Regions from separate parts of the Exiguobacterium sp. s152 genome, predicted to be linked through region 2. Evidence: riboswitches for the same ligand, from Rfam matches in the RefSeq annotation. Region 2 holds a riboswitch; each other region holds the start of a gene.
The links. Region 2 has a riboswitch for S-adenosylmethionine ahead of KNP72_RS02375 (methionine ABC transporter ATP-binding protein). Riboswitches for the same ligand answer to the same signal wherever they lie in the genome.

Region 1 (4,325 bases), 440 kb from region 2:
GCCGACCTGTGTCGTCACACAGACCGAACGTCCGTATTTGTGACGCATGAGCACCGTCTCGATATAGTGCCCGTCGTGTAATTTAAGTAAAAATTTGACCGTCCCGTCGCCCGCTTCTTGTTTGACGAACAGGTCTTGCGTCGAGATGACGTATTCGGCGGCGAGCGCCTCACGCACTTCAGCGCGAACCGAGATGTCCTCGATGTGCTTGACTCGGTCGATATAGAGTGAGTCCCAGATTTGTCTCGCGTGGAAGGCACTGTATCCCCAAGAGACGCACGCTTCCGACAGCTGATCGAATGTCAGCCCGTATATAGATGGTTTCATTGCTATCTGTCCTTTCTTCAATCCGCATACGTACCATTGTAGCGGACGTGGACGACCGGTGCAACGTTCTTATAACGGTGGGACGGGACGTGTCACATGACGCTCGAACGCGTAGGCGAGACGAATCAAGTCGCATTCGGCATAGCTCGTCCCGGTGAACGATAGACCGAACGGGGCCCCGCTCGCCTTCAAGCGATACGGGATCGTGACGGTCGGATGGCCGGCTTTCGCCGCCATGTCATAATTGTGGTCATGCGGCAAGACGAGGGCATGAAGTTCCTGCTCGGCCAACAATCGGTCGATGCCGTCCGTCTTGGCGTGATAAACGTCGTCGAGGCGGCGCGTCAAATAGGCGTCCTCAATCAAGCGGCCCGATTGTTCATCCGCTTTCTCGAACGTCTTCTGTCCATGCGGAATCGTCTCGGGATGACTGTTGTTACAGTTAATCAAATCCGACAACGTCTCATACGGGAGCGTCGTCGAGGCGAGATACGCCTCGATTCCGAGCTTGAACTCATGGTACAGGATATCCCCTTGGTCGAGCCCTGCTTTCGACGGCAGTTCGACGGTGACGACCTCGATGCCGCTCTGTTTCAGCAATGCGATCGCTTCGTCGTAGAGCACCTGCTCTTCTTCAGACAGATCGGTCTTGACGACGCCGACACGCATACCGACTGCTTGCCGCTCATCAAGACAAGTCCGGTAAGGCGGACCGGCCGGAAGATGCGTCGTCGCTGGGTCAGCGGGATCTTCCCCGACCATCGCCTCAAGGGCGAGCACCGCATCCCGTAGTGTCCGTGCCATTGGGCCGGCCGTGTCCTGCGACCGGGAGATCGGGATGATGCCGCTGCGGCTAATCAAACCGACGGTCGGTTTGATGCCAACGATTCCATTATGGACGCTCGGGTGGATAATCGAGCCACTCGTCTCGCTGCCGACGGCAAGCAACGTCAAGTTGGCAGCGACCGCCGACGCCGAACCTGAACTCGACCCTCCGACATCGAGCTTGTCCCCATATGGATTGAGCGTCTGGCCACCAACCCCACTCCAGCCGTTCGGCATGCCCTCAGTCAAAAAGTTGGCCCATTCGGATAAGTTCGCTTTTCCGAGGATGATGGCCCCATTCGCGCGCAGGCTTTGAACGAGATGGGCGTCCCGGCCGGCGAAGTGATGCGCGAGGGCGACGGCCCCGGCCGTCGTCTTCATCAATCCCGCCGTCTCGACATTGTCTTTAATCAACACCGGGATGCCGAGCAACGGCAAGCGGTCACCTCGTCGAAACGCCCGGTCGGCCGCCTCGGCCTCGAACAAGGCGTCCGGGTTCACTTGAATGACCGCTCTCAGCTTGTCGTTCAACTGGGCGATCCGTGTCAAATAGTAGGCCGTCACGTCACGCGCCGTGAACGTTCCTTCTTTATATCCGCGCTGGGCGGTCTCGATATCGAGTTCGAAACATGTGTTTGGTTCAGTCATATAGATTCCTCCTTTGGTCACTCGATGGTATTCGCTATCTCCAGATGATTTCCTGTTTTCGTTCGCCAACGAATATGTAACTTGGTACACTGAAAGAAAAGGGAGGTTACTATGAATCGTTCGTACGTACTCGTCTTATTGTCCGTCTTTGCCTTGTTCTTCTTACAGCTATATGCCGGGGACGCTCCGTATACGCTACCGCTCTCCATCGTCCTCGTCATCTTGATTCTCGGCGCCACCTTGTTCCAACTTCGACGCAAACCAAACCGTTGACGCCGCTTCAAATCTGATGGTATGATGCTCTCACCAACTACATATCGATATCTTGAGTGAACGAGAGACCTGGCTCTATGACTTCACAGCAACCTGCTTCGGCAAGGTGCTACTTCCAGCAAGGCATGTGCCTTGGCCGATATGACAGAGCGCTCATGTCGATGACATGAGCGCTTTTTTTGGGAAAATTGATCGAGGGGGACTTACTAATGGAAAAAGCAACATTCGCAGGCGGCTGTTTTTGGTGCATGGTGACGCCGTTCGAGGAGCAACCTGGCATCGAGTCAATCGTATCCGGTTATACGGGAGGTCACGTCGATGACCCGACGTATGAACAAGTGAAAACAGGGACGACGGGACATTATGAGGTCGTCGAGATCACGTTCGACCCGACGCTGTTCGTTTATGAGCGCCTGCTCGAACTATATTGGATTCAGACCGATCCGACCGATGACGGCGGCCAGTTCCAAGACCGCGGCAGCCAATATGCGCCGGCCATCTTCTATCATACTGAAGAACAACGCGTGAAAGCAGAGCAGAGTCGCGACGCGCTCGCGGCGAGCGGACGATTCAAACAGCCAATCGTCACGAAGATTCTACCGGCCGACACGTTCTATCCGGCCGAGGAATACCATCAAGACTTCCATAAAAAAAATCCGGCCCACTATAAAGAGGACCGGAAGAAATCTGGGCGCGACGCATTCATCGAGCAAGCCTGGTAAACAAAAGACGGGTCGTCTGACCCGTCTTTTTAGCTTTTCGCAATCCCGAGCATGAATCCGGCCACGACGATGAGCCCGATTCCCATAAAGACGAAGACCCGTTCTTTCGTCGTCTTCTCTTCTTTCAATAGATAAATCCCACCGAGCGTCGCCACGACGACGTTCAATTGCGACAAGGCGAACGACGTCGCGATGCCGACCTCACCGCTCGACACGAACAGCCCGAAGTTCCCAATCCCCCAGGCGAGACCGGCCAAGATGTTTTTGAACGTCTTCGGGTCGAACTTCTTGACATCTTTCTCGCGCAAGCTGAACAAGAGCGCTGCGATGAACATCCCGACCGATTGCGGCAAGATGGCCGTGATGCCGTCGACCTCGAAATAGTTCGTCAAGACGGCATACGTCACATAACCGATACTCGACACGAGCAGGACGAGCAAGCCTTTCTTCAAGGCCCCGCTACTGTCGCCGTCTTTGTTCTGCTGATATGACGTCAGTGCCGCCCCGATGATAATCAACACGAGCGCAGAAAAACCGAGCCATAACTCGGTCGACGTCTGCCAATCACCGAGCACGATGACGCCGAACAAGGACGTCCCGACGAGTTGCATACCGGTGCTGATCGGCATCGCTTTCGATACACTTAAAATTTGGAACGATTGGAACTGTAAATATTGCCCGAGTGCCCAGAACACACCGGAGATGAAGCCGGTCACGATTGCTAGCGTCGTGAACTCCGGATTGAATACGAGTGCGATGATGACCGCCATCACCATCGCCCCAATCGTCGTCCCGATTAACTGTTGAATCGGCTTACCACCGACTTTCGACACGATGAGCGGGATACTCCCCCACATCAAGGCAGGTAAGAGTGCGAGTAAAATCATTTCCATAGATAACACCTGCTTTCGTAGAATAACATTACCAATGATTTTCCCACGTTTACGCACGATTAAACTTTGTTCGAAAAAATTTAAAAATATCCATTGCCAAATGTTTTACTAGGATGATATAATAATTTTCGAACGGGGCATTAGCTCAGCTGGGAGAGCGCCACGCTGGCAGCGTGGAGGTCAGCGGTTCGAGCCCGCTATGCTCCATTATGGAAGTCACCACTCATTTGAGGGGTGACTTTTTTTTGCGTCTCCGCCCGGTTTAAGTCACCTGGTAGCGGGTAATGATTGTAAGACATCATTATTCTAAGGGGGACTTACTATGGATCGTGCCTCTGTCGAAGAGACCATTTTAGCCGTCATCGACTGTATGCGGGCAAGCAATCACTGTTTCTCAAAATGTTTACAAGAAGAGGATTTATTGATGGTCGCCGAGTGTATCCGGCTGACGAAAGAATGTTCGGAAGTGTGTGCGCTCGCCTTGAACGCGCTCGAGACCGATTCGGCTTTCACCAAACCGATTGCTGCACTCTGCGCCCAGGTGTGCGACACGTGCGCCGTCGAATGTGGCCGCCACTTGCATGACCATTGCCAACGTTGTTCCGAAGCGTGTCTCCGCTGCGCAGAGGCGTGTCGC
Region 2 (17,041 bases):
CGTTGCCGACGAAATTGACACCGGAATCGTTCAGATTGACTTCCAGTTTGGCTTCATGGGAAAAACGCGGGTCGAACTCTAAAATGTCTTCGTCGTACTCTTCTTCATCGTCATGCTGATTTGTCATCGATTGGCCTCCATTTTTACTTGTTAGCATTAGTGTACATGTGTAATGACAGAGGGTGTTGCTCGTTTTCAATGTCAGGGAAATGCGTCAGTCAACGTCCTGAAAGCATGGGCACCGACGGGATGCATGGCACAAAAAGAAGCCTCAGTAAATTACTGAGACTCCAAACATTCTTAGCCGTTAACGACCGTTCCACCGTTAACGTGAATGACTTGCCCGCTGACGTATGTCGAATCGTCACTTGCGAGATAGACATAGGCCGGGGCGAGTTCCGCCGGCTGGCCCGGACGTTTCATCTCGGCTGAGTCACCGAACGAGGCGACTTTGTCTGCCGGGAACGTCGAAGGAATGAGCGGTGTCCAAATCGGGCCTGGTGCGACACCGTTGACGCGAATCTTCTTCTCGGCAAGGTTGCTCGCGAGCGCACGCGTGAACGATGTGATTGCACCTTTCGTCGACGAGTAATCGATCAACTGGTCGTTTCCTTGATACGCTGTGATGGACGTCGTATTGATGATGCTCGCGCCTTCGTTCAAATATGGAAGGGCGGCTTTCGTCAAATAGAACATGCTGAAGATGTTCGTCCGGAACGTCTGCTCGAGTTGCTCATCCGAGATGTCAAGGAGCGACTCTTGTGGATGTTGCTCGGCGGCATTATTGACGAGGATATCCAAGTGGCCGAACGTCTCGAGCGTCTGTTTGACGACATCTTGGCAGAAGTCCGAATCGCCGATGTCTCCTTGCAACAAGAGGCAGGCCTGCCCGAGTTCCTCGATGCGCTCTTTCGTCGCCTCGGCGTCCTCGAGCTCGTTTTGATCTTTATAGACGATGACCGTGTTCGCGCCTTCGTGGGCGAAGAAGATGGCGACCGATTTCCCGATTCCCGAGTCGCCGCCTGTGATGATGGCCACTTTGTCTTTCAGTTTGTCGCTTCCTTTATATCCTTCACGCTCATAGATCGGGAACGGCTCCATCTTCGAGTCGATTCCCGGTTGATGGGCCTGCTCTTGGCCGTCCTTTTTGAACGACTCAAAATCGTGTCGGTTCCCCACTGTGTTTAAACGATTCTCACTCATGTATACATTCCCCTTTCTCAAATTGACTCTTTCTGTCTATACCACACTCATCAAAATGTAATCGTCCTGAGCGAAATTGGAACGAATTTGAAAAATGAACGCTTGCGAATGAATTGTCATTCATTTATGATAGAAGAGTAAACACGATGGTGATTGCGATTTTTTTTACGCTTGAAATGAATCACTATTCATTCTCATTGAGGGGGGAACAATATGACGAGTCACATCGAACAATCAGCCGACCTCCGTTTGACGAGTAACATCCGTTTTGCGGTCGTCATCGGTTCAGGAGTAATGGGGGCGGGGATTGCGGCTCACTTGGCGAACGCGGGGATTCGTTCGCTAATGCTCGACATCGTACCACGTGAATTGACGTCGAAAGAAGAAGCGAAAGGGCTCACGCTCGAGTCACCAGAAGTGCGGAACCGCATCGCTTCCGAGAACCGTCAGAAGCTATTGAAACAGAACCCGGCACCGCTCGCGACAGCGGATCATTTGAACTTCATCGACGTGGGGAACTTAGAAGATGATCTCGAGCGCTTGAAGGAAGCGGACTGGGTCATCGAGGTCGTCGTCGAACGGCTCGACGTGAAACAACAGCTGTTCGAAAAGATCGCTCCTTACATCCGTGAAGACGCGATTCTCAGCTCGAACACGTCAGGCATCTCGATCGAGGCGATGGCGAGCGTATTGCCGGAAGGCTTGAAGACACGTTTCCTCGGGACACACTTCTTCAACCCGCCACGTTATTTGAAACTGCTCGAACTCATCCCGACGGAGCAGACGGCACGCCCGGTCATCGACTTCATGGCCCGCTTCGCGGAGGACCGTCTCGGGAAAGGCGTCGTCGAAGCGAAAGACACACCGAACTTCATCGGTAACCGCATCGGTACGTACGGACTCCTCGTCACGTTCGAAGAGATGCTCAAACAGAACGCCTCGATCGGCGAGATGGACTCGATCACCGGACCGCTCATCGGGCGGCCAAAATCGGCGACATTCCGCACGCTCGACGTCGTCGGCATCGACACGTTCGTCCACGTCGCCGGCAATGTCTATGAGACGCTCGACGCAGGTGAAGAGAAGGACACGTTCGACGTCCCAACTGAAATGAAGACGCTCGTCGAGAAGGGCTGGATCGGTCAAAAGGCCGGACAAGGCTTCTATAAGAAAGACGGCAGAGTCATCCAGGAGCTCAACCTTCACACGTTCGAGTACGAACAATTGAAAGCGATTACAGGTCCGGAGCTCGACCAAATCAAATCGCTCCCGGGCTCGAAGGCGAAGTTGAAAGGCGCCATCTTGAACAAAGGACGCATTGGACAACTGCTCTGGCCGGTCACGGCGAAGACGCTCGTCTACTCGGCGCGTCTCACAGGCGAGATCAGTGACTCGATCGTCGCCATCGATGACGCGATGAAGTGGGGCTTCGGCTGGAAGTTCGGACCGTTCGAGACGTGGGACGCACTCGGCGTCGAGAAGTCGGTCGCCCGCATGAAAGCGGAAGGGTATGACGTCCCGGCGTGGATCGACGAGATGCTCGCTGCCGGACACACGACATTCTATAAGGGAGACCAGTATTACGACCAAGCGTCACAGACGTACGTTGAGAAGACCGTCAACCCGAAAGAAGTGAAACTCACGCCGCTCGCCAAGTCGAACGGCATCGTCCTTGAGAACGGTGGGGCCCGCCTCATCGATATCGGCGACGACGTCGTCGCCCTCGAGTTCACGTCACCGAACAATGCGATCGGTGTCGACATCATGCAGATGATTGAACAGTCGATCGACCTCGTCGAGACCGACTTCAAAGGACTTGTCCTTGCCAACGACGGCAAGAACTTCTGTGTCGGCGCCAACCTCGCGATGATGCTCATGGAAGCGGAAGACGAGAACTGGTACGAGCTCGACTGGATCATCAACAAGTTCCAACAAGTCGTCCAGAAGATTCGCTACGCGGGTCGCCCGGTCGTCGTCGCGCCTTACGGCATGACACTCGGAGGTGGGACAGAAATCAGCTTGCCGGCCGCACGCATGCAGGCGGCGCTCGAGACATACATGGGTCTCGTTGAAGTCGGTGTTGGCCTCATCCCAGGTGGGGGCGGAAACGTCAACACGTACCGTCGACTCCTCGAGCAGACGCCGAAGTCGATGCAAAACATCGAGAAAGCGGCGCAACAGACGTTCGAAAACATTGCCATGGCGAAAGTATCGAAGTCGGCCTATGACGCGAAAGCGCTCGGCTATCACCGTCCGGTCGACGGAATCTCGATGAACCGCGACCACTTGACGTTCGATGCGAAACAGACGGTACTCGGTCTCGCTGACGGCTATACCGCACCGGTTCGTGAGAAGTTGCCGGTCGTTGGTCAAACGGGGAAAGCGACGCTCGAACTCGCGGCGTACGAGATGTTCTACGGTGGCTATATCTCTGAACACGATTTGAAGATTGCGAAAAAACTTGCCCACGTCATCAGCGGCGGCGATTTGGCATACGGCACGATGGTCGACGAGCAGTACTTCCTCGACATCGAGCGCGAGGCGTTCCTAAGCCTCATCGGGGAACCGAAATCGCAGCAACGGATGCAACATATGCTCGTCAAAGGCAAGCCACTTCGGAACTGACAAAAGGGGGACTTAACAGATGAGAGAAGCAGTCATCGTGGCCGGCGCACGGACGCCGGTCGGAAAAGCAAAACGCGGTTCGTTCCGAAACGTTCGCTCGGACGAACTCGCGGGTCATGCGATTAAAGCGACGCTCGAGCGGTCTGGCTACACGGGACCAATCGACGACGTCATTATGGGATGCGCCATGCCGGAAGCGGAGCAAGGCATGAATATCGCCCGCTACGCGGCCGTCCGGGGTGGCTTGTCGCACGAAGTACCGGCCATCACGATCAACCGTTATTGCTCGTCAGGCTTGCAAGCCATCGCCGACGCGGCAGCGAAAATCATGATTGGTCAAGCGACGGCGGTCATCGCTGGTGGTATGGAATCGATGAGTCTCGTCCCAATGGGCGGACACGTCATCCGTCCGAACCCGACAATCATGGAGACGGCTCCGGAATACTATATGAGCATGGGGCACACGGCAGAACGTGTCGCGGCTGAATATAACATCTCGCGTGAAGACCAAGACTTGTTCGCGATCGACAGCCACCAAAAAGCGGCGGCAGCGATTGCGGGCGGCAAGTTTGAAGAAGAAATCGTCCCGGTCACGGTCGTCGAGCAAGTGCTCGGCGAAGACGGGAAAGTCGCGGAACGTGAATTCGTCGTCAAACATGACGAAGGCGTCCGTGCCGACTCGACGCTCGAGGCGCTCGGTAAACTGCGTCCGGCGTTTAAAATCAAGGGCTCAGTGACGGCGGGGAACGCGTCACAAGTGTCAGACGGCGCAGCGGCCGTGCTCGTCATGGAGCGCGAAGAAGCCGAACGTCAAGGTTTGAAACCGATGGCGAAATTCCTCTCGTTCGCGGTCGGCGGTGTCCGTCCGGAAGTGATGGGCATCGGACCAGTCGTCGCCATTCCGAAAGCGCTCGAGATGGCCGGCGTGAAGTTGGAAGAAGTCGGATTGTTTGAATTGAACGAGGCGTTTGCGAGCCAATCGCTCGGCGTCATCCGTGAACTCGGGATTGACCCGTCGAAAGTGAACGTCAACGGCGGCGCGATCGCTCTCGGGCATCCGCTCGGTTGCACGGGCGCGAAACTCGCGGTCTCGATCTTGCATGAGATGAAACGACGCAATGAAAAGTATGGGGTTGTGACGATGTGCATCGGTGGCGGTATGGGTGCTGCTGGCGTCTTCGAATTACTATAAGGGGGAATTGACAATGGAACGTACAGAACACGAATTGATTAAAGGCGGTAGCTTCGTCATCGACGCACTCGACGCAGATCGTTTGTTCACACCGGAAGACTTCTCAGATGAGCACAAGATGATTGGCGACACGACGGCGAGCTTCGTCGACGACCGTGTCATGCCTGTCCTTGGACGTATCGAGAAACACGAGTTCGATCTCTCGGTCGAACTGTTGAAAGAAGCGGGCGAGCTCGGCCTCCTCGGCGCGGACGTGCCAGAAGAGTACGGCGGTTATCAGCTCGATAAAATCTCGTCATCGATCATCACAGAGCGGTTCGCCAAAGCGCGTTCATTCGCCCTCAGCTACGGCGCCCACGTCGGCATCGGGACGCTCCCGATCGTCTTCTTCGGGACAGAAGAGCAAAAGCATAAGTACTTGCCGAAGCTCGCTACCGGTGAATGGATTGCCGCGTACGCGCTCACAGAGCCAGGCTCAGGGTCGGACGCGCTCGGTGCGAAAGCGACGGCCGTCTTGAACGAGGCCGGCACGCACTACGTCTTGAACGGGGAAAAACAATGGATCACGAACGCCGGTTTCGCGAACGTGTTCGTCGTCTACGCGAAAATCGACGGCGACAAGTTCAGCGCCTTCATCGTCGAGCGTGACTTCAACGGTGTCTCGACAGGCGCCGAAGAACAGAAGATGGGCATCAAAGGCTCATCGACACGGACGCTCATCTTAGAAGACGTCGAAGTCCCAGTCGACAACCTCCTTGGAGAAATCGGCAAAGGCCACGTCATCGCCTTCAACATCTTGAACGTCGGTCGTTACAAACTTGCGGTCGGTGCGGTCGGTTCGTCGAAACGTGCGTTCGATCTTTCGGTCCAGTACGCGAACGAGCGCAAACAGTTCAAGACGCCGATCAGTCAGTTCCCGCTCATCCAAGAGAAACTTGCGACGATGGCCGCGAACATTTATGCGATGGAGAGCTCGGTTTACCGGACGGGCGGTCTGTTCCAAGACAGCCTCGACGCGCTAGGCGATGACAACATGCGTGACGGTTCGAAAGTTGCCCAAGCCATCGCCGAATACGCGATTGAATGTTCACTCAACAAAGTGTTCGCCTCGGAGACGTTCGACTACGTCGTCGACGAAGCGGTCCAAATCCACGGCGGCTACGGCTTCATGACTGAATATGAAGTCGAGAACTTGTACCGTGACTCACGCATCAACCGCATCTTCGAAGGAACGAACGAAATCAACCGCTTAATCGTACCGAGCACGCTCCTTAAGAAAGCGATGAAAGGCGACTTGCCGCTCCTCGCCGAAGCACAGAAGCTCCAAAAAGAGCTCATGAGCTACATGCCACAAGAACTTGACGGGTCGCCGCTCGCACGTGAGAAGATGCTTCTGTCGAACATGAAGAAAATCAACTTGATGATTGCCGGAACGGCCGTCCAGAAATATCAGCAGGCCCTCCAGAACGAGCAAGAAATCCTTGCGAAGATTGCCGACATCATCAGCGCCATCTATGCGCTTGAAGCGGCCATCGCGCGGACGGAGAAAGCCATCGCCCGCACAGGCGCTGAGAAGAACCAGCAGAAAGTTCGCTATACAGAAATCTTCGCCGAGCAAGTGTTCAAACAAGTCGAACTCATGGCGAAAGAAGTCTTGTATGCGGCCGCATCGGGCGACGAGCAGCGCATGCTCTTGTCGGCGATGAAGAAGTTCAGCCGCTATCAGCCGATCAACGTCATCGGCACGAAGCGCGAAGTCGCAGCGAGCCTCATCAAAGCGAACAAGTTCATCGTCTAAGCAAGCGAGAGAAAGGGTGGCCGGACGCGGTCGACCCTTTCTTTTTGCTGTCTGCGGACGATACAATGGACGAAGGAGGGGATACGCATGAAACGAGATGACTTATTAGAACGGATGGATGCGATCGGCCGCTCGGTCGCCAAGCATGAGGGCACGCTCATGCTGCTCGCACTCGGTTCAATCGGACTTGAGATGGATCGGCTCGACGACTATTCGGACCTCGATTTCTTTTTGATCGTCGAGGACGGGCATAAGGCCCGCTTCATCGACAACTTGGACTGGCTCGCGGTCGAGCCGTTGGCGTACCAGTTCCAAAACACGAAAGACGGGCACAAGGTCATGTATGAGGACGGCATTTACGCCGAGTTTGCCGTGTTCGAGATCGTGGAGATGCCTGGCATCGCCTATACGCCGGGACGTGTCGTCTGGCAGCGTGATGAGGCGCTCGACACGTTCGCGACGCCGAAGCTTGTCACACGCCCTTCAGACGCCGCACATCGCTACGAGGAGGCACTGACGAACCTATACGTCGGACTGCTCAGGGAACGGCGCGGCGAACAGCTCGCCGGCTTCGAACTGATTCAAATCGCGGCTGTCAACAACGTGTTAATCGCGTATGGCGAGACGAGTGACCCGTTCAACCCGACACGTCGGGTCGAAGTGACGCATCCGGAGCTCGTCGCACGTCTTGAGGAGTGGCTCCCCGGATACGGAAAATCGGTCGAGGCGGCCGCGGCCATCCTCGGCCACATCGAGGCGCACCATCCGGTCAATCCGACGCTGAAGCGAGAGATTGTGCGCTTGCTTGAAGCGTGAAGGGTTGAAGCGGAATATGCTACAGTAACAGGAGAGGTGATGAACATGGTGACACTATATGGCTATCCGCCATGCAGTACGTGTAAAAAAGCAGAGAAGTGGTTGAAAGAGAACGGCATCGACTATACATATGTCCATATCGTCGAGGCGACGCCGTCGCAAGACGAGTTGGCTGAGCTATGGAAACAGTCGGGCCTGCCGCTCAAGAAGTTCTTCAATACGAGCGGACAAGTGTATCGGAACGAAGGCATCAAGGACAAGCTACCAAATCTGTCAGAAGACGAACAACTCGAGCTTCTTGCGAGCAATGGTATGCTTTTAAAGCGCCCAATCGTGACAGATGGTCAAAAATCAACTGTCGGATTTTCAGAAAAGTCGTTTACAGACGTTTGGGGCGAAGTGCTATAATACTCGTGTGAGTCTAATTCATTTGAGGGGGAAGTTAAGATGAGCAAAGTACCTGCCAATCTACGTTATTCAAAAGAGCACGAATGGGTTGAAGTGAATGGAAGCGTCGCCCGCATCGGGATCACGGATTTCGCACAAAGCGAACTAGGGGATATCGTCTTTGTCGAACTTCCTGAAGTCGGTGGCACAATCTTACTCGACGAGCCGTTCGGTTCGGTTGAATCGGTCAAGACGGTTTCGGAGCTTTATGCACCGATCTCTGGGAAAATCACAGCGGTGAACGAATCACTCGCCGATTCACCAGAACTCGTCAACGAAGCACCGTTCGAAGGCGCTTGGATGATCGAAGTCGAGTTGAACGACGCGTCAGACGTCGACAAGCTCATGTCAGCCGAAGAATACGAAGCGATGATTCAAGGCTAAACAAAACCCGGTTTCTCTTTACGAGAAGCCGGGTTTTTTTGATTAATCGAAGTCGAGACGGTAATGATCAGGCTCGATGAGCGACGTCCGGTTGAACAAACGATAGAACAGAATCCCGAGTGTGATTGGGATGAGCCCGAATAAGACGACGACGAGCATGACGTTCCAGAGCGCGAATCCTCCCGGCATCAAATGCAAGGCGTTGACCGGACCGATTAGACCCGAGACGCCGAATCCGGCACTGATTGGTGTGCCTTCAATCCGAAGGATACCTGCGAGCGCTCCAAGGATGGCCGCATTGGCGAGTACCGGCAACATCATAATCGGACGACGGACGAAGTTCGCCATTTGAATCTTCGGTGAGCCGAGGAAGTGGGCGATCGACGTTCCGGTCGCGTTCATCTGCCAGCCAGCGATGGCGAGACCGAAGCCGGCAGCGACGACGCCAAGGTTGGCGGCCCCGGCAGCGACACCAGACAGGCTGATGGCTGTGGCAATTCCGACCGTCGAGATTGGCGATACGATGATGAGCGAGAACGCCATCGCGATTAACATGCCCATCACGATCGGTTGCAGTTCAGTCATCGTCATGATGATCGTTCCGACGTACGTCGTAATCTGTGAGATGTAAGTGAGTAGGAACGCGCCGATGCCTCCCGCGACGACGATGACCGTCATCGGCAAGACGAGTACCGTGTATGTCTTCAGGCGTGGCGACAACTGCATGACGAGGAACGTCGCGAGAGCGGCCGTCACACCGGCCGTGATGACGTCACCGATTCCGGCCATGAGGAACGCGCCTTCCTCGATGCGGATGGCGCCACTTCCGACCTGAGTCGCGATGCCGATCGTCCCGGCCTCGAGCGCCGATCGTCCGAACTGCATGGCGACAGCGACACCGATGATGACCGGTAAGAGGCGCATCGCAATCGTCGTCGCATCTAAGATGAACTGCAAGGACGGAAAATACGGCAAGATGGCTTTCGTTAATTCACCGAGCAAAGCGCTCGGGATGAGGGCGATGAGAATGGCAAGACTGAGGCCGTTCAAGACGTTCATTAAAAATTGTTTTCCGGTAAGCTTCTCTTCCGTCATTGGGGATTCACCTGTCCTTTTCTACTGGTTTGCTGTTATGTACAAAAGCGATAAAGTTAATGACCATACTATGCCTCTTTCTGCCGAGCGTCAACAAGAAATGTTGAAATGTTCAGAATTTTCCATTTGAGCACAACTTTTGAACCGATTGGCCCGGATTCATATACTTAGAAGAGAGGTGAGCAAAATGATGACAGACGGATTCTTATATATATACGCCCCAATGTGCGGTACATGCGCCGTGGCCGAGCGGATGCTCTCGGTCGTCGAGGCGGTCGACCCAGAATTGAAGATTGAAAAACGCGATGCCAACTTTATCCCGAACGAACTCGAGGCGTATCAGGTCATGAGCGTTCCGGCGCTATTGAAGCTGGAGAATGGCCAAGTTCGCGATCGTTTGTACGCATTTCAAAACGTCCAGCACGTCCTATCTTTCGTTAAGTGAGATAGGATGATTAGAATAATCTGAAAATTTTAAATAATCAGTTGACACAGAAAGTTCACGAATGATATATTCATTACAACATCTTACTTGAACACAACATAGGACGAGATTTTCCCGTCATCAAGACGTTTTCGAACAACCGCTGCATGAGCTTACGCGATTTCAGGTGGACCTTCCCTTCGATTGTCCCCCAAAAAAATCAAGCGTCGGGGCACCGGTCGCGTAATTGCATGGTCCGTTCGAAGACCGAGTGATGGTTGGGTAAAAATCCCCCATATAAGGATGAATGCTCTGATCGGGCAAAAGAGGTTCATCTATGGGTTGTCCTTCAGTGACTCAAGGTGCTACGTTCTGTGTCATCCTCGGATGGCACCTTTTTTTATTTTGCTGAAAAAAATAGTTTGACATGAAAATAATGTGTCGCTATGATAAAGCTAATCAAATACGCAACCACTCTTATCAAGAGAGGCTGAGGGACTGGCCCTATGACGCCCAGCAACCGCGGAGCAATCCGAAATGGTGCTAATTCCAGCAAGGTGTATACCTTGGAAGATGAGAGCAATCGTTGTCCGTACGATAAAGTACGCACGTTTGCTCAAACGTGCGTACTTTTTTTGTTGTCAGGAGGGAAATGGATTGATTCAATTACGCAATGTGGCCAAATGGTTCGACACGAAAAACGGTCGGGTCCAGGCGGTCGATGATGTGTCGCTTACGATCGAAAGCGGCGAAATTTTTGGAATAATCGGATATTCAGGGGCGGGGAAGTCGACGCTCATCCGTTTGCTCAACCGACTCGAGGCACCGTCAAGCGGTGAAATCGTGGTCGCCGGCAGCGAGCTGACGAAGCTCACGCCGAAGGAACTGCGCGGGGTACGTAAAAACGTCTCGATGGTGTTCCAACACTTCAACTTATTATGGTCGCGCACGGTCGCTGAGAACATCAGCTTCCCGCTCGAGCTCATCGGGGTACCGGCGAGCGAGCGCAAACGCCGCGTCCAAGAACTCGTCGAACTCGTTGGCCTCGCCGGACGAGAAGACAGCTATCCGTCACAACTATCAGGCGGCCAAAAGCAGCGAGTCGGGATAGCCCGTGCGCTCGCTACGAATCCAGAAGTGCTCCTCTGCGATGAAGCGACGAGCGCACTCGACCCGAAGACGACGGATTCGATTCTCGAACTGCTCGTCAGCATCAACAAGAAACTCGGTTTGACAATCGTCCTCATCACCCATGAGATGCACGTCATCCAAAAGATTTGTCACCGTGTCGCCGTCATGGAGGCCGGAAAGGTCGTCGAGACCGGGCAAGTCGCCGACGTGTTCCAACACCCGGAACAGCCGATCACGAAAGAGTTCGTCAAACAGATCGGCGCGGTCGAAGACATGTCGCTCACGTTCGAACATTTGAAAGCTCGTTATCCGAGCGGTCAAATCGTCAAGCTCAAATTCTTGAACGAGACGGCCGAACAACCGATCCTGTCGGAAGTGTTGAAGCAGCATGACATCGGCTTCAACATCATCGGCGGAAACGTGACGCAGTCACAAGTCGGTGCCCTCGGGACATTATTCATCCAATTGATCGGAGAGCCGGCTGAAGTCGAGCGGGCCATCGCCTCAATCCGATCACAGGCAGTGGAAGTGGAGGTAGAAAGCGATGTTTCCTAATGTAGATTGGCAAGTCATGTTAGAACAGACGTGGGAGACGCTCTATATGACGCTCGTCGCCGGAGCCGCGACGTTCGTCATCGGTCTCGCCCTCGGGATGCTGTTATATGTCACGAACGAGCCGCTCATGATGAAGAACCGTCCGATTTACACGGTAATCAGCGCGGTCGTCAACATCTTCCGGTCAATCCCGTTCATCATTTTGATTATCTTGCTCATCCCGTTCACGTTACTCGTCGTCGGGACGATGCTCGGGTCAACGGCAGCACTGCCGGCACTTATCATCGGTGCGGCCCCGTTCTATGCGCGGATGGTCGAGCTCGCGCTTCGCGAAGTCGACCGCGGCGTCATCGAGGCGGCTGAGTCGATGGGTGCGACAAAATGGCAGATTGTCTATAAAGTGTTGTTCCCAGAAGCATTGCCGGCCATCGTGTCAGGCATCACGGTCACGATCGTCGCGATCGTCGGTTACACGGCGATGGCAGGGGTCGTCGGCGGTGGAGGACTCGGGAACTTGGCGTTCCTCGAAGGATTCCAGCGTTCACAAAGTGACGTCACGTTCGTCGCGACCGTATTAATCTTGGTCATCGTCTTCGTCATTCAATTCATCGGCGATCGACTCGTATCTGTAATCGATAAGCGTTCCGCTTAATCTAAATAGAAAATTTGGAGGGGTTTTATAATGAAATCATGGAAAACAGTACTCGGTTTAACGGCAGCTTCAGCACTTACGATTCTCGCGGCTTGTGGCGGCGGGGATTCAGAATCAGGTTCAGGCGATGACAAGACACTTGTCGTCGGCGCATCAAACGTCCCACACGCTGAGATTTTAGAGCACGTCCAAGACGAATACGAAGAGAAGGGCTATACGCTCGAAATCAAGAAGTTCCAAGACTACGTCCTCCCGAACAAGACGCTCGCAGACGGTGAATTGGACGCGAACTACTTCCAACACGAACCGTACCTCGAGTCACAAATGGCTGAAAACAAAGACTACAAATTCGCTTCAGCTGGCGGCGTTCACATTGAGCCGATCGGTGTGTACTCGAAAGATTACGCGTCACTCGATGAGCTTCCAGAAGGCGCTGAAATCATCATGAGCTCGTCGGTCGCTGACCACGGACGTATCCTCACGATGCTTCAATCTGAAGGCTTGCTCACACTCGCGGAAGGCAAGACAACGGACGCGACGGTTTCAGACATCGTCGACAACCCGAAAAACTTGGAGTTCAAGACGGACGTCGAAGCGGCACTTCTCCCGCAAGCGTTCAACAACGGTGAAGGGGACGCGGTCCTCATCAACACGAACTACGCGATTGATGCCGGCCTCAACCCACTCGAAGACGCAATCGCTCTCGAAGGCGAAGATTCACCTTACGTCAACTTGATCGTCACACGTGAAGGCGACGAAGATGATGAGCGCGTCAAAGCACTCCTTGAAGTCCTCACGTCAGAAGAGACACAACAGTGGATTTTGGATGAGTACAAAGGTGCAGTCGTACCGGTCAAACAATAATTTCGTCAAGGCCCGGGCTATCCCGGGCCTTTTTTATTTGCAGTAGTTTTGGTTCACCAATAGAAGTACACTACATATATGTAGGAAAAGGGGGGATCCGGATGAACATACGACACATTCATCCGCTGACGCTGGGTGTCTTGTTTGGCACATTTTTTGCCCGGCTGTCGACATTTTTTGTTATGCCGTTTTTTGCGATTTATCTCGCGACGCTCGGCTTCTCGGCGAGCGTGATCGGGACGGTGTTCGCCATCTCGGCGCTATCGGGGTTGTTCATGAGCTTTTTCGGGGGGACGCTGTCCGATCGCTATGGGCGCAAACAGTTGATGCTGATCGGCATCGTCTTGAACGCCTTGACGTTCAGCGGTTTCGCACTCGTGACAGAGTTATTTTGGTTTTATATGTTCTCGGTACTTATGGGCGTGTCACGGTCGTTCCTCGAACCGGCGTCCCGCGCCCTCATCAGTGATACGACGCAGCCGGACCAGCGCGTCATCGTCTATAACGTCCGTTACTTTTTAATCAACATTGCGGCGGCAATCGGACCATTGCTCGCAGTCGTCTTGTCGCTCACCGGCGCAAAGAGCGCCTTCTTAGTCGTGACGGGCGTTTACGTGATGTACGGACTCGTCATCTCGACGCTGTTCCGAAAGTATCCGTTCGAGGAAGGGGACGGCGTCAAAGTCCGGCCGCGCTTGACGGAGACGTTCCGTGTGTTACAACAAGATAAGACGTTCCGCTTCGTCATCATCGGGATGATTTTTGCCATCATCGGCTATAGTCAGTTCAATGCGACGTTGCCGCAGTTCATCGCTTTCCATGACGGCTTCAGTGACGGCTCGCGCTTGTTCGCCTATCTGTTGACGGTCAATGCGATCACCGTCCTTGTCGTCCAGTATCCAATTATGCGGTTCGGGATGCGGGTGTCACCGATCAAGTCGCTCTTCTTTGGTGTCGCCACGCTGTCGTCGGGACTCCTCCTAATCGGCTTCGCGACCGAGACGTGGGTATTGTTCATCGCGATGGTCATCTTCACGGTTGGCGAAGTGCTCATGTTCACGATGACGGACGTGTTGACGGACGAATTGGCACCGGCTCACCTGCGTGGGACGTATTTCGGGGCGATGGGTTTGACGGCGCTCGGTCAGACGATTGGTCCCGTCATCGGGGGAGTGTTGCTTGATGGATTCGACAATGCAGCGTTGCCAGTGTTTGGAAGTTTGGCCGTATTGACGGCATGCGGCGCCTTCTTCTTCGCCGGCGCCTTGAAAGAACGAAAAGCAAGTTTAGCCTTAATCGAGGAAAAAGTTGGATAAAGTCTTGATTTCCCGATATTCTCATTCTCAACATTTATGTTTTATTGAGAATGAATAATAAGGTGAGTCGCTTGAAATAAAAAATTGCCTAGATTAAGATTAGAATATATCTAATCTACGCCAAAAATGGCGAGAAAACGGAAGGGGTATCCGAATGTCTAACGTACCACACATGAAAATTGATGACCTCCGCGTCTCAATCGAAGGAAAAGAGATCGTCAAAGGTCTTAATCTTGAAATTAAAGGTGGCGAAATTCACGCCATCATGGGTCCTAACGGAACGGGTAAATCTACACTCGCATCGGCACTTATGGGTCATCCATTGTATGAAGTCACAGGCGGAAGCGTTGATTTGAACGGCGAAGACGTACTCGACATGGAAGTCGACGAGCGCGCGCAAGCCGGAATGTTCCTCGCAATGCAGTATCCTGCTGAAATCAGTGGTGTCACAAATGCCGATTTCTTACGTTCAGCAATCAACTCGCGCCGTGAAGAAGGCCAAGAAATCTCACTCATGAAGTTCATCCGTGAACTCGATGCGAAGATGGACGTCCTTGAAATCCCTTCAGAAATGGCACACCGCTATTTGAACGAAGGTTTCTCAGGTGGAGAGAAAAAACGTAACGAGATTCTTCAGATGATGATGATCAAACCGAACATCGCCATCCTCGATGAGATCGACTCGGGTCTTGACATCGATGCGCTCAAAGTCGTCGCCAAAGGCGTCAACGAAATGCGTTCAGAAGAGTTCGGCTGCTTGATCATCACGCACTATCAGCGTCTCCTCAACTATATCGAGCCAGACTTTGTTCACATCATGATGGACGGGAAAATCGTCATGTCAGGTGGCAAAGAACTTGCACAACGACTCGAAGCAGAAGGTTACGACTGGGTGAAGCAAGATCTTGGAATGACAGTAGACACAGAAGCGTAAGGAGGCTGTACGATGACCGTACAATTTGAATTGGATGCACAAGCAGTAGCGGCACGTGCAGAGGCGCTCGGTGGACCTTCATGGATGGTCAACCGTCGCAAAGAAGCAGCAGAACTTGCGCCGACCCTCGCCTTGCCAAAAGTTGAAAAGATCAAGATTGATAAATGGGACTTCGTCTCTGGAGACGTCGAGCTCACGAAGCACGACGGCTTGACGCCTGAAATCGAAGCACTTCTTGGAGACCACCGTACAAACGTGCTCGTTGAACGCAACGGTCATGTCGTCTACAACGAACTTGCGACGCCAGAAGGTGTCCTCTTCATGGGCATCAACGAAGCAATGGAACAACATCCAGAGCTCGTCGAGAAGTACTTCATGACGGAAGGTGTCCGCGTGGACGAAGAACGTTTGTCTGCGTTGAACGCTGCCCTCATGAACGGCGGTGCGTTCTTATACGTACCGAAGAACGTACAATTAAAAGATCCGCTTCAAGCCATCTTCACGATGGAACAAGCGAACGGTGCGCTCTATCACCACACGATCATCGTCGCAGACGAAGGCAGTGAATTGACGTACGTCGAGAGCTTCCTCTCGAACACGAACGAGCCGCACACGGTCAACGCCGTGACAGAAGTGTTCGCTGCCGCGAACGCGAAAGTCGTCTTCGGTGGTGTCGATCAGCTTGCTGAGTCGGCCCTCTCGTTCATGAACCGCCGCGGTGTCGTCTATGAGAACGCACGCCTCGAATGGGCGCTCGGACACATGAACGACGGCAACTCGGTTGTCGAAACGAAAACGCACCTCGTCGGGGACAACACGTTCTCAGACACGAAAGCCGTCACGATCGGTCGTGGCGCACAGAAGCAAAACTTCAACATCCGGACGGACCATTTCGGGAAGTCTTCAGAAGGGTTCATCTTGATTCACGGTGTCCAAAAAGATTCGGCCACGGCCATCTTCAGCGGAACATCGATGATTCACCATGGCGCTTCGAAATCGAACGGCGTTCAAACGGAACGTGTACTCATGTTGTCTGAAAAGGCACGTGGGGATGCGAACCCGATCCTCCTCATCGATGAGGACGACGTCATGGCAGGTCACGCCGCTTCGGTCGGACGCGTCGACGACGTGCAGCTCTACTACTTGATGAGCCGTGGTTTGTCACGTAAAGAAGCCGAACGGTTAATCATTCACGGATTCTTGAACCCGGTCGTCGAGCAGCTCGCGATCGAGTCGGTCAAAGACCGTCTCCGTGAAGTCATCGAAGGGAAAGTACGTTAAGATGATCGATGCCTCGATTCGTAAACAGTTCCCGATTTTAGATCAGGAAATCAACGGTCATCCGCTCGTCTATCTCGACAGTGCGGCGAGCTCCCAAAAGCCGCTTGCTGTCATCGAGGCGATCGAGGATTACTATCGCCGCATCCACTCGAACGTGCACCGGGGCGTCCATACGCTCGGGACGCACGCGACGGATGCGTATGAAGGGGCGCGGGAGCGCGTCCGTTCATTCATCAACGCCGCCGTCCCAGAAGAGATTATCTTCACACGCGGGACGACGACGGCGATTAACCTCGTCGCGTCAAGCTACGGGGATGCCAACGT
Region 3 (4,325 bases), on a different contig from region 2:
TCTACATCGATTTTGATCGCGTTTTTAAAGTGACCAAGATCGTACTCGTAGTTGTTACGAACGTCGAGGATGACGACATCGTCGCGATTCATCATCTCTTTCCATTCTGCCGGTTCGAGGTATGCACCGTGCTGTTTAGGCACGTCGAACTCACCATCAAAGCGCCACGTCACAAGCTCTTTCTTATGACGGACAAAAATTTTCGAGAACGCATGCTCTTCGACTTCATCGATTTTGAACTCGATGTCGCTGAATAGCGGGTTCGCTTTCAAGTCGTTCATGTATTGCTCGGTCTGTTCCCAAGTCCCAGAGCACGTCCCGTTGATTCCTTCGGAAGAAATCAAGATGCGTCCTTTGATGCCGAGATCCTTGCAATACTTGAGGTGCTCTTGTGTGAGCGTTTCTGGGTCTTCGATATTGACGTACTTATAGTACAGCAAGACCCGCATTGGTTTTGTTTCCATGTGTGTTACTCCCCTGTGTTCAGTTTTTTGCAGGAAAACGAACGTTGGGTTGTGTCGTTCGACGAACGGACTTGCCTGCAACCACAAGTCCATATTATATGATAGATATCACAGCGGAATTTCGCAAATACTTTTTATTTTTTTACGGCGGTGGGCAGGGGGATGCGTCTTCCTGAGCGAAATCGGGTAAAAAGGAATAACGAAAGTTGAAGGTGGAAACTGACATGCTGACATCACTCCAACAATATATTTTAAACTTGATTGAATGGCTACAAGGACTTCCAGGCGGACCTTGGGCAGGACTTGGGGCACCGTTCCTGGAGGCGATCTTTCCATTTCTCCCACTCGTCCTCATCATCTCGGCGAACGCAGCGACATATGGATTTTTGCTTGGGACGTTACTGTCTTGGATCGGGAGTTTGCTCGGAACAATTCTTGTGTTTGTAGCTGTTCGCTACGTGTTCCGAAAGCCGATGACGCGGTGGCTCGAGAGACATAAGCAAGGCGTCTATTGGCTCGAACGCATCAAGCACATGAGTCCGGTCTCACTCGGGTTTCTGTACTCGCTCCCGTTTATTCCGGTCAGCTTGATCACATACTTACTCGCGCTCATTCAAATGCCGCTCCGTACGTTCATCATGGCGGCCGGGTTCGGCAAGTTGCTCGTCGTCTTGATTTTCTCTGTCATTGGCGACCAGTGGGAAGAGTTTATCCAAAGCCCGTTCCGATTATCGATGCTCGTCTTATTACTGATTGTCCTATGGGCCATCAGCCGTGGACTCGAAGAACTGCTTAAACGGCGTGCCTTCAGAAAACGGAACGAGCAGCTGAAACGTGAACTTGAAGCGAAACGACAAACGACCTTGTGAAGCGACTGCTTCACAAGGTCGTTTTCGTTAAGCGCGTTTTTTGAAACGCGGGAAGTTGAAGGCGATGGCCAATCCTCCGCAAATGAACAACAAGAACGGATAGAACATATACGGAACGAGCGCCGGTGACGCTGTGTTCGTCAGTTCGGCCGCAATGAGAAGCTGTGCCCCATAAGGCAACAGACCTTGGACCCCACACGAGAAGATATCGAGTACACTCGCTGACTTTTTACGTTCGATGTCATAATCGTCGGCGATGTTCGCGGCGAGCGGACCAGCCACGAGAATCGAAATCGTGTTGTTCGCCGTCGCGACGTTTGTCGCACTGACGAGCCCGGCGATGCTCCACTCCGCGCCGGCCCGTCTTTTAATTCGGGACGTGAGCGCGTCACGCAAGTACGTGAGTCCGCCGTTATGCGAGATGAGTCCGACGAGCCCACCCATGAGCAATGTCAGGAGTGAAATCTCGGCCATGCCCATCATGCCGTCCGCCATGGCGGTGACGCATGTGGTGACGGCTAGACTGCCGTCCAACAGACCGATGATGCCGGTCAGGGCGATGCCGCCGAGCAAGACGAGGATGACGTTCATTCCCGTCAAGGCGAGCACGATGACCGCAAGGTACGGAATCAGCTTATACCATTCAAACGCTGCCGGCTCGATGGTCGATTCACCGCTCGATAAGACGGCGAGCAAAATCGTTGTGATGACGGCTGCCGGCAAGACGATCCAAAAGTTAGTCCGGAACTTGTCGCGCATGTTCGTCCGTTGGGTGCGGACGGCTGCAATCGTCGTGTCCGAAATGAACGACAAGTTATCACCGAACATGGCACCGCCAACGACGGCCGCTGCTGCGATGGCGATATTGACGCCGCTCTCCTCATGGATGCCGAGGGCAATCGGCGCCAGTGCGGCAATCGTCCCGGTCGATGTGCCCATCGCCATTGAGATGAAGGCCGCGATGACGAACAGGCCGCTCAAGAGGAGCGAAGGCGGTAATAACGTCAATGCCGCATTGACGGTCGCATCAATCGCCCCGATTGCTTCGGCGACGCTTGAAAACGCGCCGGCGAGCAAGAAGATGAACACCATGATCAAGATGCTTGGGTTGCCGGCGCCTTGGGCGACACGTTCGACCGTCTGGGTGACGCTTCCTTTCGTCATCATCGCCGCGACGATGACGGCAATCAAGGCCGCAATCAAGACGGGAAATTTATAAAAATCGTCATAGTAGATGCCTGCCCCGATAAAGAAGACGAGGAAGACGAGTAAGGGCAAGAGCGCCCATTTGTTAGCTGTTGGTTGTTCCAATCGATTCACCTCATTCATAAAAATAAAAAGAGAGCCTTCTGAAAAAAGGCTCTCTCTACAAGAAACACTTTTTTCATCTTTCGAGCAGACCGCTCGCTGGATTTGGCACAGGTTACCCGCTGCCGAGACGTCATCGGGCCAGTCCCTCAGTCTCTCTTGATAAAAAAGTTGTGATATTTAGTTATAAGACACGTTCCCTAACGTACCTGTTTCAAATCTGCTTGTCAATAGCAACCCCCCACGCGATGCACGTGGGGGCGAGTCAGGACGTCAAAAAATTGTAATGGGCGACGCGGTTGCGTCCTGCGTACTTCCCGCCGACGTAAAGCGCTCGGTCGGCGTTGCGAATCGTATCGTCTAGTCGTTTGTCACCGAACGCTTGAATCGTATCGACGCCGATTGAGGCGGTCACTGGGATATCGATTCCGTCAACGTGGAATGGTTTGGTTTCGATTTGTTGACGGATGCGCTCGGCAATCTCGACGGCGGCTTCGACATCGCATCGGTTCAAAAGCAAGATGAACTCCTCGCCGCCATAACGGGCTGCGAAATCATCGGTGCGGAGCACTTGGCGGATGCGGCGACCAAACTCTTGGAGCACGCTGTCTCCGACTTGATGACCGTGCGTGTCGTTGATTTTTTTGAAGAAGTCGATATCGAGCATTGCGACGGAAATCGGGTACATCGAGCCGTCCGAGATTTGTTGAATCCCGTATTCATAAAAAGCCCGTGCATTGGCAAGCAACGTCAAGCTGTCCGTCCGGCTCTCGGTATAGAGGCGGTCGCGTTCATGACAACGACTGATCGTTCGATTGAACGATTTGAGCAGTTTGACAATCTCACGTTGAATGATGGGCGGATAGCCATAGACGTGCTCGCCGGTCATGACGAGCCACGTGCGGATGCCTTCGATTTCCTCGGAACGGACCGAGATGAAGCTATGATAGTCTTCATCGAACTCGTTCGATAACGGGGCGTCCCATTCAAAGCGCATCTCATACTCGACCGAGGCTTCGTTCGGATAGGTTGCATCGAGTAAATCAAAGACGACGTGGCGATCGATCGGCTGGCGCGTCTTTAAATCAAAGTAAAGTGTGCGATCGAACAGTTTGAACTCGACGAACCCTTCGTCGTACTCGTTGAGTCGTTCACATTGACTGAGGAACACCTCAATCGCTTGCGCCTCGCTTTGTGACAACGACACGGCTTCTTTTGCCTCATCATATTGTTCAATCAACGATTTGAAGGCGTCTTGCCGACCTTTCTGGATGATGAGCCGCTTAATAAAGAAGGTGAGTGCGGCGGCGATACTGCTGACGACAAGCAAGTTCGTCTCACGGAAGAGCGAGGCTGCTAAAATGAAGACGAGACTGACGATATACGTGTAAAACGCGATGTTTAGAAAGTCGCGGACCGGGATATCGACACGGAACCACCAACCGACTTGATACTTTTGTACGACCGTGTTTAAGATGATGGCCACAATCAAGCCGGCAAGCGGCAGAAACGAATCTTGGGAATAAAAACCGAGACCGGTCACACCACCGAGTGCCAAGTAGACGCTGGCCGGGATGGCGATTTCCAAAAACGACGTGATGGCGTTCCACGGATACGTAAAACGGAACCGTCGAAGCGCGACGCGCGGTTTCAAGTTGACGAACTGGAAGACGAGTAGTCCAAT

Region 1: another riboswitch for S-adenosylmethionine. It lies ahead of msrA (peptide-methionine (S)-S-oxide reductase MsrA); the one in region 2 lies ahead of KNP72_RS02375 (methionine ABC transporter ATP-binding protein).
Region 3: another riboswitch for S-adenosylmethionine. It lies ahead of KNP72_RS08525 (Na+/H+ antiporter NhaC family protein); the one in region 2 lies ahead of KNP72_RS02375 (methionine ABC transporter ATP-binding protein).

The regions. Positions count from the first base shown of each region.
Region 1 covers NZ_JACSLX010000001.1:25,335-29,659, forward strand. The annotation lists gene rlmN (dual-specificity RNA methyltransferase RlmN) at 1-327, opposite strand, end outside; gene KNP72_RS00145 (amidase family protein) at 397-1,800, opposite strand; gene KNP72_RS00150 (hypothetical protein) at 1,912-2,073, shown strand; SAM riboswitch class I at 2,118-2,218, shown strand; gene msrA (peptide-methionine (S)-S-oxide reductase MsrA) at 2,283-2,795, shown strand; gene KNP72_RS00160 (GRP family sugar transporter) at 2,825-3,688, opposite strand; tRNA gene KNP72_RS00165 (tRNA-Ala) at 3,823-3,895, shown strand; gene KNP72_RS00170 (four-helix bundle copper-binding protein) at 4,011-4,325, shown strand, end outside.
Region 2 covers NZ_JACSLX010000001.1:456,755-473,795, reverse strand. The annotation lists gene KNP72_RS02425 (hypothetical protein) at 1-127, opposite strand, end outside; gene KNP72_RS02420 (SDR family oxidoreductase) at 301-1,203, opposite strand; gene KNP72_RS02415 (3-hydroxyacyl-CoA dehydrogenase/enoyl-CoA hydratase family protein) at 1,417-3,828, shown strand; gene KNP72_RS02410 (acetyl-CoA C-acetyltransferase) at 3,848-5,020, shown strand; gene KNP72_RS02405 (acyl-CoA dehydrogenase family protein) at 5,034-6,818, shown strand; gene KNP72_RS02400 (hypothetical protein) at 6,906-7,634, shown strand; gene KNP72_RS02395 (arsenate reductase family protein) at 7,680-8,042, shown strand; gene gcvH (glycine cleavage system protein GcvH) at 8,082-8,465, shown strand; gene KNP72_RS02385 (PTS sugar transporter subunit IIC) at 8,508-9,560, opposite strand; gene KNP72_RS02380 (thioredoxin family protein) at 9,748-10,005, shown strand; SAM riboswitch class I at 10,459-10,564, shown strand; gene KNP72_RS02375 (methionine ABC transporter ATP-binding protein) at 10,642-11,670, shown strand; gene KNP72_RS02370 (methionine ABC transporter permease) at 11,660-12,322, shown strand; gene KNP72_RS02365 (MetQ/NlpA family ABC transporter substrate-binding protein) at 12,353-13,186, shown strand; gene KNP72_RS02360 (MDR family MFS transporter) at 13,288-14,502, shown strand; gene sufC (Fe-S cluster assembly ATPase SufC) at 14,675-15,436, shown strand; gene sufD (Fe-S cluster assembly protein SufD) at 15,449-16,717, shown strand; gene KNP72_RS02345 (cysteine desulfurase) at 16,719-17,041, shown strand, end outside.
Region 3 covers NZ_JACSLX010000004.1:20,464-24,788, reverse strand. The annotation lists gene trhO (oxygen-dependent tRNA uridine(34) hydroxylase TrhO) at 1-464, opposite strand, end outside; gene KNP72_RS08530 (TVP38/TMEM64 family protein) at 689-1,333, shown strand; gene KNP72_RS08525 (Na+/H+ antiporter NhaC family protein) at 1,361-2,662, opposite strand; SAM riboswitch class I at 2,715-2,810, opposite strand; gene KNP72_RS08520 (GGDEF domain-containing protein) at 2,907-4,325, opposite strand, start outside.